2 regions of the Halobacillus sp. AWM4_238 genome follow, and region 1 is predicted to be linked to the other one. Evidence: a T-box and tRNA genes for the amino acid it is inferred to sense, from the RefSeq annotation. Region 1 holds a T-box; the other holds one or more tRNA genes.
The links. A T-box is a leader RNA that pairs with one kind of tRNA and senses whether it is charged. The one in region 1 lies ahead of leuS (leucine--tRNA ligase), so its partner is inferred to be a tRNA-Leu.

Region 1 (5,332 bases):
GTTAACTTCAGCACTAAGGGGTGGAAGCCCCCTAACACCTAGCACTCATCGTTTACGGCGTGGACTACCAGGGTATCTAATCCTGTTTGCTACCCACGCTTTCGCACCTCAGCGTCAGAAACAGACCAGAGAGTCGCCTTCGCCACTGGTGTTCCTCCACATATCTACGCATTTCACCGCTACACGTGGAATTCCACTCTCCTCTTCTGTCCTCAAGTTCCCCAGTTTCCAATGACCCTCCACGGTTGAGCCGTGGGCTTTCACATCAGACTTAAGGAACCGCCTGCGCGCGCTTTACGCCCAATAATTCCGGACAACGCTTGCCCCCTACGTATTACCGCGGCTGCTGGCACGTAGTTAGCCGGGGCTTCCTCGTTAGGTACCGTCAAGGTACCGCTCTATTCGCACGGTACTTGTTCTTCCCTAACAACAGAACTTTACGATCCGAAGACCTTCATCGTTCACGCGGCGTTGCTCCGTCAGACTTTCGTCCATTGCGGAAGATTCCCTACTGCTGCCTCCCGTAGGAGTCTGGGCCGTGTCTCAGTCCCAGTGTGGCCGATCACCCTCTCAGGTCGGCTACGCATCGTCGCCTTGGTGAGCCGTTACCTCACCAACTAGCTAATGCGCCGCGGGCCCATCTGTAAGTGATAGCAAGAAGCCATCTTTCAACTTTCCTTCATGCGAAAGAAAGTATTACCCGGCATTAGCCCCGGTTTCCCGGGGTTATTCCGATCTTACAGGCAGGTTGCCCACGTGTTACTCACCCGTCCGCCGCTCGTTCCACGAGCTTCACCCCGAAGGGATCCACTCGCTTCCCGCGCTCGACTTGCATGTATTAGGCACGCCGCCAGCGTTCGTCCTGAGCCAGGATCAAACTCTCCATAAAAGTTAAGTTTGACTTGCTCATTTGCACACCGAATGTGCTTGTTTCAAATTTCTTCAATAAAGAAGAAATGTTTTGACGTACTGGTTGGTTCGTTCAGTTTTCAAAGATCAAGTACTGCCTCACCCGACAGTAATCAAATTCTAGCATAATCGACTATGTCTCGTCAATAGTTTTAATAGAATTTGTTGAATTAAATCTTTTGTTGATATGTTTTCTGCGCTGCTGAATAAGCAACGTTACCTATAATACACCGCATTCAATCCACCGTCAATAGTTTTATAGAATTTATTTGAATGAATTTTTCTCTGCAGCATGGAGAGAGAAAATTAAAAGCCCCTTCTTGTGGAAAGGGCTTTTGTGTAGGACTATAAAGGTCTACATAATATAGAAGCGTCACAACAAACATCATTTGAAGAGCTTACCGCATACACCCGACTTGTTAAAAGACGAGCTCACCTTCCCACTTCAACATGCCGCCCTCCATGTTTTGGACGTTCCCGAATCCTTTTTCTTTCATGAACTCCGCTGCGTTCATGCTACGGCGACCGGATCGGCAAATCATGACATACTCTTGATCTTTAGGAAGGTTCTCTATTTTTTCAGGAATATCCCCAAGGCGTATGTGCTTAGCATTCGGCACCATTCCTTGAGCTACTTCTTCATCTTCTCTAACATCGATCAGGGTAAAGTCATCGTTATTGTTTATTTTCTCTTCCACTTGTTGAGGTGTGATTTCTTTGATTTGATTCATGGTTATCCCTCCATATTAATCGTTTGCACATTTATTCTAATTTACTGTTAATGAAAGTCAAGGCATATGACCACTACAAATAAAGCACCCTGCTCTAAAGAACAGGGCGCTTTCAAACCATTTAATTCGCTACAATGTTAACCAGCTTTCCTGGTACTGCAATAACTTTCCTTATTGTCTTACCTTCCAGCCACTGCTTGACGTCGTCATTTTCAAGTGCCTGCTTCTCGAGATCTTCTTTAGAAGCTTCTTTATTCACCATCATTTTCGCACGCACTTTACCCATAATCTGAACAACGATTTCCACTTCATCTTCAACGAGTTTGGATTCATCAAACTTCGGCCAAGGCTGATAGCTGATCGTTTCTGAGTGACCAAGCTTTTGCCAAAGTTCTTCTGCAAGGTGTGGAGCGACAGGAGAGAGAAGTTTAACAAATCCTTCTACATACTCTTTCGGTAAGACTTCTGCTTTATACCCATCATTGATGAAGACCATCATTTGAGAAATACCTGTATTAAACCGAAGCGCTTCGAAGTTCTCCGTCACTTTTTTCACGGTTTCATGGTAGACCTTCTCCAACGTGTTATCGTCAGTATTATGTTTGACGGATTCAGACAATTCGCCTTCGGTAACGAACAATCGCCATACACGATCAAGGAATCGACGCGCACCATCTAAACCGTTCTCAGACCATGCCACGGAAGCATCTAGTGGCCCCATAAACATTTCATAAAGTCTCAGAGTGTCTGCTCCGTGAGAGTGGACGATATCATCAGGATTGACGACATTCCCTTTGGACTTACTCATTTTTTCATTATTTTCTCCAAGGATCATGCCTTGGTTGAATAGCTTTTGGAATGGTTCTTTCGTTGGCACGACTCCTGCATCGTAAAGGACTTTGTGCCAGAAGCGTGCATACAACAAGTGAAGTACTGCGTGCTCCGCACCACCAATATAAACATCAACAGGAAGCCATTTTTTCAATGCTTCGTAATCCGCGAATGTTTCTTCATTATTGGCATCAATATAACGCAGGTAATACCAGCAGCTACCCGCCCATTGAGGCATGGTATTGGTTTCTCTGCGTCCCTTCATCCCTGTTTCAGGATCCACGACATTGACCCATTCATCAATATTTGCTAGCGGGGACTCCCCTGTACCGGACGGTCTGATTTCTGTAGTCTTCGGAAGTTTGACAGGAAGTTCTTCTTCTTTGACTGCTGTAATCGACCCGTCTTCCCAGTGAATGACAGGGATAGGCTCACCCCAATAGCGTTGACGGCTGAAGAGCCAGTCACGAAGTCGGTAGGTGGTTTGTTGCTTGCCTTTCCTGTTTTCTTCAAGCCACTGGATGGCTTTTGTAATGGCTTCATTTTTCCCAAGTCCGTTCAGGAAGTCAGAATTGATGTGTTGACCATCTCCTGTGTACGCTTCTTCCTCTACATTTCCTCCTTCTACAACCGGAATGATTGGAAGATCAAATTTCTGAGCAAATTCAAAGTCTCTTTCATCATGGGCAGGAACCGCCATGATGGCCCCACTGCCGTAGCTCATCAGTACATAATCAGCTACCCAGATCGGGAGTTTCTCCCCATTGATTGGATTGATCGCATAAGCACCAGTGAAGACACCTGATTTATCTTTAGCCAAGTCCGTACGCTCAAGATCACTCTTGTTCTGAGCTTTTTCGATATATTCGGCTACCGCATCCTTCTGTTCAGAAGTGACGATAACATCGACCAGTGGGTGTTCAGGCGCAACAACGGCATAGGTTGCTCCAAACAACGTATCTGGACGAGTTGTAAAGACATCAAAGGATTGATCGAAACCATCAATGTCAAAAGTCACCTCTGCGCCTTCTGATTTTCCAATCCAATTTCTTTGCATATCTTTTATACTTTCCGGCCAATCCAAATCTTCCAGGTCTTCTAGAAGACGATCTGCATAAGCCGTGATTTTCAGCATCCACTGTTTCATCGGACGACGTTCGACCGGGTGATCCCCTCGTTCACTTCGCCCGTCTATGACTTCTTCGTTAGCGAGTACAGTCCCTAAAGCCGGACACCAGTTCACCGCTACTTCATCGATATAGGCGAGACCTTTTTCATAGAGTTTCAAAAAGATCCATTGTGTCCATTTATAATAACCAGGATCTGTTGTATTCACTTCACGATCCCAATCATAGGAGAAACCTAATTCCTGTATTTGACGACGGAACGTGTCGATGTTTTGTTTTGTAAATTCTTCAGGGTCATTTCCTGTATCCAGTGCATATTGTTCTGCTGGAAGACCGAAAGCGTCCCAACCAATCGGATGCAGCACTTCATATCCTTGCATACGCTTCATACGGGAAAGGATATCTGTAGCTGTGTATCCTTCCGGGTGCCCTACGTGTAAACCTGCACCAGATGGATAGGGGAACATATCCAACGCATAGAATTTATTTTTGTCTGAATAGCTGTCTGTCTTGAATGTCTTCTCTTCAAGCCAGTATTTCTGCCATTTCTTTTCAATGGTCTTATGATCAAAAGCCATTTCATTACCTCCTCATAATCTCTCTAAAAAATATAAAAAGCCCCTCATCCCAATATGGGACGAGAGGCTTGATTCCCGCGGTACCACCCAAATTAACACTAATGTGTTCAACTTGACGTCAATAACGGCGACCACACCGGCAGAAACTACTGTTTGTTCACTTCTGCGACATCCAAGGCGAGTTCGTAATCTTCAAGGACAGCTTCCACCAGCCGCTGCCTCTCTATCACTTGAAAAAATCACTACTACTCCTTTTCAACGTCATCCTATTATAACCGTATATTAATGAATGAAATCAGCTTTGTCAAGCGGCATACGCTCATCTACATAAGCGTTCTATTCGTGCTACAATACTAAAGAACAACACTATGGGAGGATGCCTCATGACAATAGAACGAATTTTAGACTATGCCCATTCATTGATGAAAAAAACAATAGAACCTGGAGATGCCGTCATAGACGGAACATGCGGCAATGGCCATGACACGACTTTTCTAGCAGAACTGGTCGGAGAGAGAGGTCATGTTTACGCCTTTGATGTACAGGAAAAAGCCATCTCCAACACTCAGGAGCGTTTAGTTAAGCATGGATTTGCAAACCATACAACCCTTATCCATGATTCCCATGCGCACGTTCAAAAATACCTACAAGACGAACACCTAACCAATATATCCGCTGCTATATACAATTTAGGATATCTGCCAGGCAGCGATAAAAGTGTAGTCACTAAACCTGAAGGAACCATCGAGTCCGTTGAAAACGTGCTGGCTACTCTGAAAAAAGGCGGAGTGATCGTTCTCGTTGTTTACCATGGACACCCCGGGGGAACCGAAGAAAAAGACGCCATTGTGGACTATGTGTCTGAGTTGGATTCTAAGCTCTACCAAGTCCTTCATTACGGATTCATTAATAAAAAGAGAACTCCCCCATTTATCTTAGCGATCGAGAAGCTCTCTTAAAAATTCATACACAAAAGCCTGGTCGCTTATAACTCCCGACCAGGCTTTAATTTATGGTACATCTTTGTATTGTAATAAAAGAATGTTGCTTTTTTGCCACTCACTTTCAACATCTCTTTCACAAAGCCTTTAGCATTGGAAAGCCTGCCTACTTTACGATCAGCTAAATACATACCAACAAGACCTTCATGGATCAT
Region 2 (5,332 bases), 1.5 Mb from region 1:
CGCTTTCGCTGCGGCTCCGCTTCTACTGCTTAACCTCGCATACGGTCGTAACTCGCCGGTTCATTCTACAAAAGGCACGCCGTCACCCATTAACGGGCTCCGACTACTTGTAGGCACACGGTTTCAGGTTCTCTTTCACTCCCCTTCCGGGGTGCTTTTCACCTTTCCCTCACGGTACTGGTTCACTATCGGTCACTAGGGAGTATTTAGCCTTGGGAGATGGTCCTCCCGGATTCCGACGGAATTCCTCGTGTTCCGCCGTACTCAGGATCCACTCCGGAGGGAGAAAGATTTCGACTACAGGGCTGTTACCTGCTCTGGCTGACCTTTCCAGATCGATTCGTCTATCTTCCTCCTTGGTAACTCCAATGGAGTGTCCTACAACCCCAGAAAGCAAGCTTTCTGGTTTGGGCTGATTCCGTTTCGCTCGCCGCTACTCAGGAAATCGCGTTTGCTTTCTCTTCCTCCGGGTACTTAGATGTTTCAGTTCCCCGGGTGTGCCTGCCTATACCTATGTATTCAGTATAGGATACTGTTCCATTACGAACAGTGGGTTTCCCCATTCGGAAATCTCCGGGTCAAAGCCTACTTACGGCTCGCCGGAGCATATCGGTGTTAGTCCCGTCCTTCATCGGCTCCTAGTACCAAGGCATCCACCGTGCGCCCTTATTCACTTAACTATCGTCGTGAAAAGACGTTTACAATTTCAATTAGATGTCTTGTCATCAAATGTCTCATCGTTAGATGAAGACAATGATTCCTTATCCAGTTTTCAAGGTTCACAAGTTGAAAGATCGTTTGATCTCTCAAAACTGAACAACCAACACAGTACGTTTCCGTTATATCCTTAGAAAGGAGGTGATCCAGCCGCACCTTCCGATACGGCTACCTTGTTACGACTTCACCCCAATCATTGGCCCCACCTTCGGCGGCTGGCTCCAAAAAGGTTACCTCACCGACTTCGGGTGTTGCCAACTCTCGTGGTGTGACGGGCGGTGTGTACAAGGCCCGGGAACGTATTCACCGCGGCATGCTGATCCGCGATTACTAGCGATTCCGGCTTCATGCAGGCGAGTTGCAGCCTGCAATCCGAACTGAGAATGGTTTTATGGGATTTGCTACACCTCGCGGCTTCGCTGCCCTTTGTACCATCCATTGTAGCACGTGTGTAGCCCAGGTCATAAGGGGCATGATGATTTGACGTCATCCCCGCCTTCCTCCGGTTTGTCACCGGCAGTCACCTTAGAGTGCCCAACTAAATGCTGGCAACTAAGATTAGGGGTTGCGCTCGTTGCGGGACTTAACCCAACATCTCACGACACGAGCTGACGACAACCATGCACCACCTGTCACTTGGTCCCCGAAGGGAAAGCCCTATCTCTAGGGTTGGCCAAGGATGTCAAGACCTGGTAAGGTTCTTCGCGTTGCTTCGAATTAAACCACATGCTCCACCGCTTGTGCGGGCCCCCGTCAATTCCTTTGAGTTTCAGCCTTGCGGCCGTACTCCCCAGGCGGAGTGCTTAATGCGTTAACTTCAGCACTAAGGGGTGGAAGCCCCCTAACACCTAGCACTCATCGTTTACGGCGTGGACTACCAGGGTATCTAATCCTGTTTGCTACCCACGCTTTCGCACCTCAGCGTCAGAAACAGACCAGAGAGTCGCCTTCGCCACTGGTGTTCCTCCACATATCTACGCATTTCACCGCTACACGTGGAATTCCACTCTCCTCTTCTGTCCTCAAGTTCCCCAGTTTCCAATGACCCTCCACGGTTGAGCCGTGGGCTTTCACATCAGACTTAAGGAACCGCCTGCGCGCGCTTTACGCCCAATAATTCCGGACAACGCTTGCCCCCTACGTATTACCGCGGCTGCTGGCACGTAGTTAGCCGGGGCTTCCTCGTTAGGTACCGTCAAGGTACCGCTCTATTGGCACGGTACTTGTTCTTCCCTAACAACAGAACTTTACGATCCGAAGACCTTCATCGTTCACGCGGCGTTGCTCCGTCAGACTTTCGTCCATTGCGGAAGATTCCCTACTGCTGCCTCCCGTAGGAGTCTGGGCCGTGTCTCAGTCCCAGTGTGGCCGATCACCCTCTCAGGTCGGCTACGCATCGTCGCCTTGGTGAGCCGTTACCTCACCAACTAGCTAATGCGCCGCGGGCCCATCTGTAAGTGATAGCAAGAAGCCATCTTTCAACTTTCCTTCATGCGAAAGAAAGTATTACCCGGCATTAGCCCCGGTTTCCCGGGGTTATTCCGATCTTACAGGCAGGTTGCCCACGTGTTACTCACCCGTCCGCCGCTCGTTCCACGAGCTTCACCCCGAAGGGATCCACTCGCTTCCCGCGCTCGACTTGCATGTATTAGGCACGCCGCCAGCGTTCGTCCTGAGCCAGGATCAAACTCTCCATAAAAGTTAAGTTTGACTTGCTCATTTGCACACCGAATGTGCTTTGTTTCAAATTCCTTCTATAAAGAAGAAATGTTTTGACGTACTGGTTGGTTCGTTCAGTTTTCAAAGATCAAATGAATCATGGTGGGCCTGAGTGGACTTGAACCACCGACCTCACGCTTATCAGGCGTGCGCTCTAACCAACTGAGCTACAGGCCCCGATGACATTCAATAAAATGGAGCGGGTGAAGGGAATCGAACCCTCATCATCAGCTTGGAAGGCTGAGGTTTTACCACTAAACTACACCCGCAAGTGTATCAAATTGTTATTTAGGATTTCGATGGTCGGGAAGACAGGATTCGAACCTGCGACCCCTTGGTCCCAAACCAAGTGCTCTACCAAGCTGAGCTACTTCCCGTTAATGGCGCGCCCGAGAGGAGTCGAACCCCTAACCTTCTGATCCGTAGTCAGACGCTCTATCCAATTGAGCTACGGGCGCATTAAAAAAGCGACATTTATTATCTTAACATCTTTTGTGTGTTGACGCAAGTACTTTTTTTAAAAAAGTTGGTGCGGCCGAGAGGACTTGAACCTCCACGGGATTACCTCCCACTAGGCCCTCAACCTAGCGCGTCTGCCGATTCCGCCACGACCGCAAAATTGCTGTAGTAAACAATGGGATGCTGATCATGATAATTGGATAATGCGGGTGGAGGGACTTGAACCCCCACGCCGTGAAGCACTAGATCCTAAATCTAGCGTGTCTGCCAATTCCACCACACCCGCATAATAAATGGTGAGCCATGAAGGATTCGAACCTTCGACCCTCTGATTAAAAGTCAGATGCTCTACCAGCTGAGCTAATGGCTCCTTTTAAAGGAATCTGTAACACTCAATGACGTTGTTGTTTTTTGAAGCACAAGAAACATCATATAACTTATTCAGCTTTTTGTCAACTCTTTTTTGAAAAGAAAATGGCTGGGCCAGCTGGATTCGAACCAGCGCATGACGGTACCAAAAACCGTTGCCTTACCGCTTGGCTATGGCCCAAAAAGAGTGGCGGTCCGGACGGGACTCGAACCCGCGACCTCCTGCGTGACAGGCAGGCATTCTAACCAACTGAACTACCGGACCTCTATAAGGTTAAGTGACCCGTACGGGATTCGAACCCGTGTTACCGCCGTGAAAGGGCGGTGTCTTAACCACTTGACCAACGGGCCAAAAATAAATGGCGGAGAAGGAGGGATTTGAACCCTCGCGCCGCTTACGCGACCTACACCCTTAGCAGGGGCGCCTCTTCAGCCACTTGAGTACTTCTCCGTGATGGCTCCAACGGTAGGATTCGAACCTACGACCGATCGGTTAACAGCCGATTGCTCTACCACTGAGCTACGTTGGAATAGTTCGTAATGTCCGTTGCTGTTTATCAGCGACGTTTTATATCTTATAACATTTTGTCCGCGGTGTCAAACCTTTTTTTCATGAATATTTAAGTCGTTTTTCATGTGTTTTTGGCTTGTTTTGTTAGGACTTACCTAATTTAACATGTGGTGAATCTTTCGTCAATGGAAAATTTACTTCTTTTTTATATTGCCTTTACATTTCCCACAACCGAAGCGTTTCGTGTCCACCCTTCTTTTCCGCTTGTATGTTTGTCCGCATTTTGTACAAACATAGTGGTGGAAGTTCCCTCTTTTTTCAGAAGGTAAAGGTGAACAATGTCTTGGGGAACCTGTTTCTTTTAATAATGCCTTGAACTCAGGATCACGATGCCCAAAACCTTTCCCTTCAATATGAAGGTGATAATGACAAAGTTCATGTTTAATGATGCCTTCTAATTCGACACCATCTAATTCTACTATATACTTCGGATTGATTTCAATCACTTTTTTAGAAGGAATGTATCTTCCTCCTGTCGTCCGAAGACGAGAATTGAAGTATACATCATGAGCAAAAGGCTTGTCAAAATGTTTTTTTGATAATTCGTCTGTCCATTGCTGCAATTCCTGATCTGTCATAGGAACACCTCCCTTGTCTTTTGCATACTGTATCATAAGAATGAAAAAAGTTGAATATGAAGGAGATGACTTCTTATGCCCTCCTGGTTGAAGAACCAAATGACAAAAGCATTCTTGAACAAAGACAAATATCAGATAAAAATGCTGAATCAATGCTGGTATTACTATCAGCATCTACACAAATAAAAAACTACCCGGAAAGAATCTCTCTCCAGGCAGTTTCATATAGAATCACCCTTGATTGATCATGGTCAAAGCAATCCTCTGTTTTTGTACATCCACTTGATCCACCCAAACGGTAACAACGTCCCCTACCGCTACTACGTCCATGGGGTGTTTTACAAACTTGTTGGCAAGCTTTGAGATATGGACAAGCCCATCTTGTTTCACACCAATATCTACGAAAGCACCGAAGTCCACAACATTTCTTACAGTTCCTTCCATCTCCATCCCCTGCTCTAAATCTTCCATTGAAAGAACATTTGTTTTCAACAATGGCTTAGGCAGGTCATCCCTTGGGTCCCGGCCAGGTTGAACGAGTGATTTCACAATATCCTGCAGTGTCAGTTCACCAATGTCCAGCTGTTCAGCTACCGAAGATATGTCCACATTTTTCAATTCTTCTGCTAATTGATCCGTTCCGATATCTCCCGTGGTAAATCCGAATTTCTTCAAAAGTTCCCTTGTCGCTTTGTAACTCTCCGGGTGGATCGGAGTGCGATCAAGAGGTTCTTTCCCATCTAGTATTCGCAAGAAACCAATACTTTGCTCAAATGTCTTTGCACCTAAGCGCGGAATATCTTTGAGTTCGGATCGCTTTGTAAACTTTCCAAGCTCCTCTCTCTTTTTCACTACATTGTTCGCAACCGTTTTACTTAGCCCAGATACATATTGCAATAAAGATGAGGATGCTGTATTC

Region 2: it has a tRNA-Leu gene. The T-box ahead of leuS (leucine--tRNA ligase) is inferred to sense a tRNA for this amino acid. The anticodon was not compared.

The regions. Positions count from the first base shown of each region.
Region 1 covers NZ_JBSWSY010000002.1:1,951,101-1,956,432, forward strand. Annotated here, with positions in the region: rRNA gene ACXACN_RS10035 (16S ribosomal RNA) at 1-889, opposite strand, end outside; gene ACXACN_RS10040 (rhodanese-like domain-containing protein) at 1,329-1,640, opposite strand; gene leuS (leucine--tRNA ligase) at 1,762-4,176, opposite strand; T-box leader at 4,229-4,444, opposite strand; gene mnmM (tRNA 5-(aminomethyl)-2-thiouridylate-methyltransferase MnmM) at 4,560-5,135, shown strand; gene ACXACN_RS10055 (tetraprenyl-beta-curcumene synthase family protein) at 5,162-5,332, opposite strand, start outside.
Region 2 covers NZ_JBSWSY010000002.1:3,436,201-3,441,532, reverse strand. Annotated here, with positions in the region: rRNA gene ACXACN_RS17205 (23S ribosomal RNA) at 1-680, opposite strand, end outside; rRNA gene ACXACN_RS17200 (16S ribosomal RNA) at 852-2,416, opposite strand; tRNA gene ACXACN_RS17195 (tRNA-Ile) at 2,537-2,613, opposite strand; tRNA gene ACXACN_RS17190 (tRNA-Gly) at 2,632-2,705, opposite strand; tRNA gene ACXACN_RS17185 (tRNA-Pro) at 2,737-2,813, opposite strand; tRNA gene ACXACN_RS17180 (tRNA-Arg) at 2,818-2,894, opposite strand; tRNA gene ACXACN_RS17175 (tRNA-Leu) at 2,964-3,051, opposite strand; tRNA gene ACXACN_RS17170 (tRNA-Leu) at 3,100-3,181, opposite strand; tRNA gene ACXACN_RS17165 (tRNA-Lys) at 3,190-3,265, opposite strand; tRNA gene ACXACN_RS17160 (tRNA-Gln) at 3,371-3,445, opposite strand; tRNA gene ACXACN_RS17155 (tRNA-Asp) at 3,453-3,529, opposite strand; tRNA gene ACXACN_RS17150 (tRNA-Glu) at 3,544-3,615, opposite strand; tRNA gene ACXACN_RS17145 (tRNA-Ser) at 3,625-3,715, opposite strand; tRNA gene ACXACN_RS17140 (tRNA-Asn) at 3,720-3,794, opposite strand; gene ACXACN_RS17135 (SprT family protein) at 3,970-4,413, opposite strand; gene cmpA (cortex morphogenetic protein CmpA) at 4,489-4,599, shown strand; gene ACXACN_RS17125 (Tex family protein) at 4,645-5,332, opposite strand, start outside.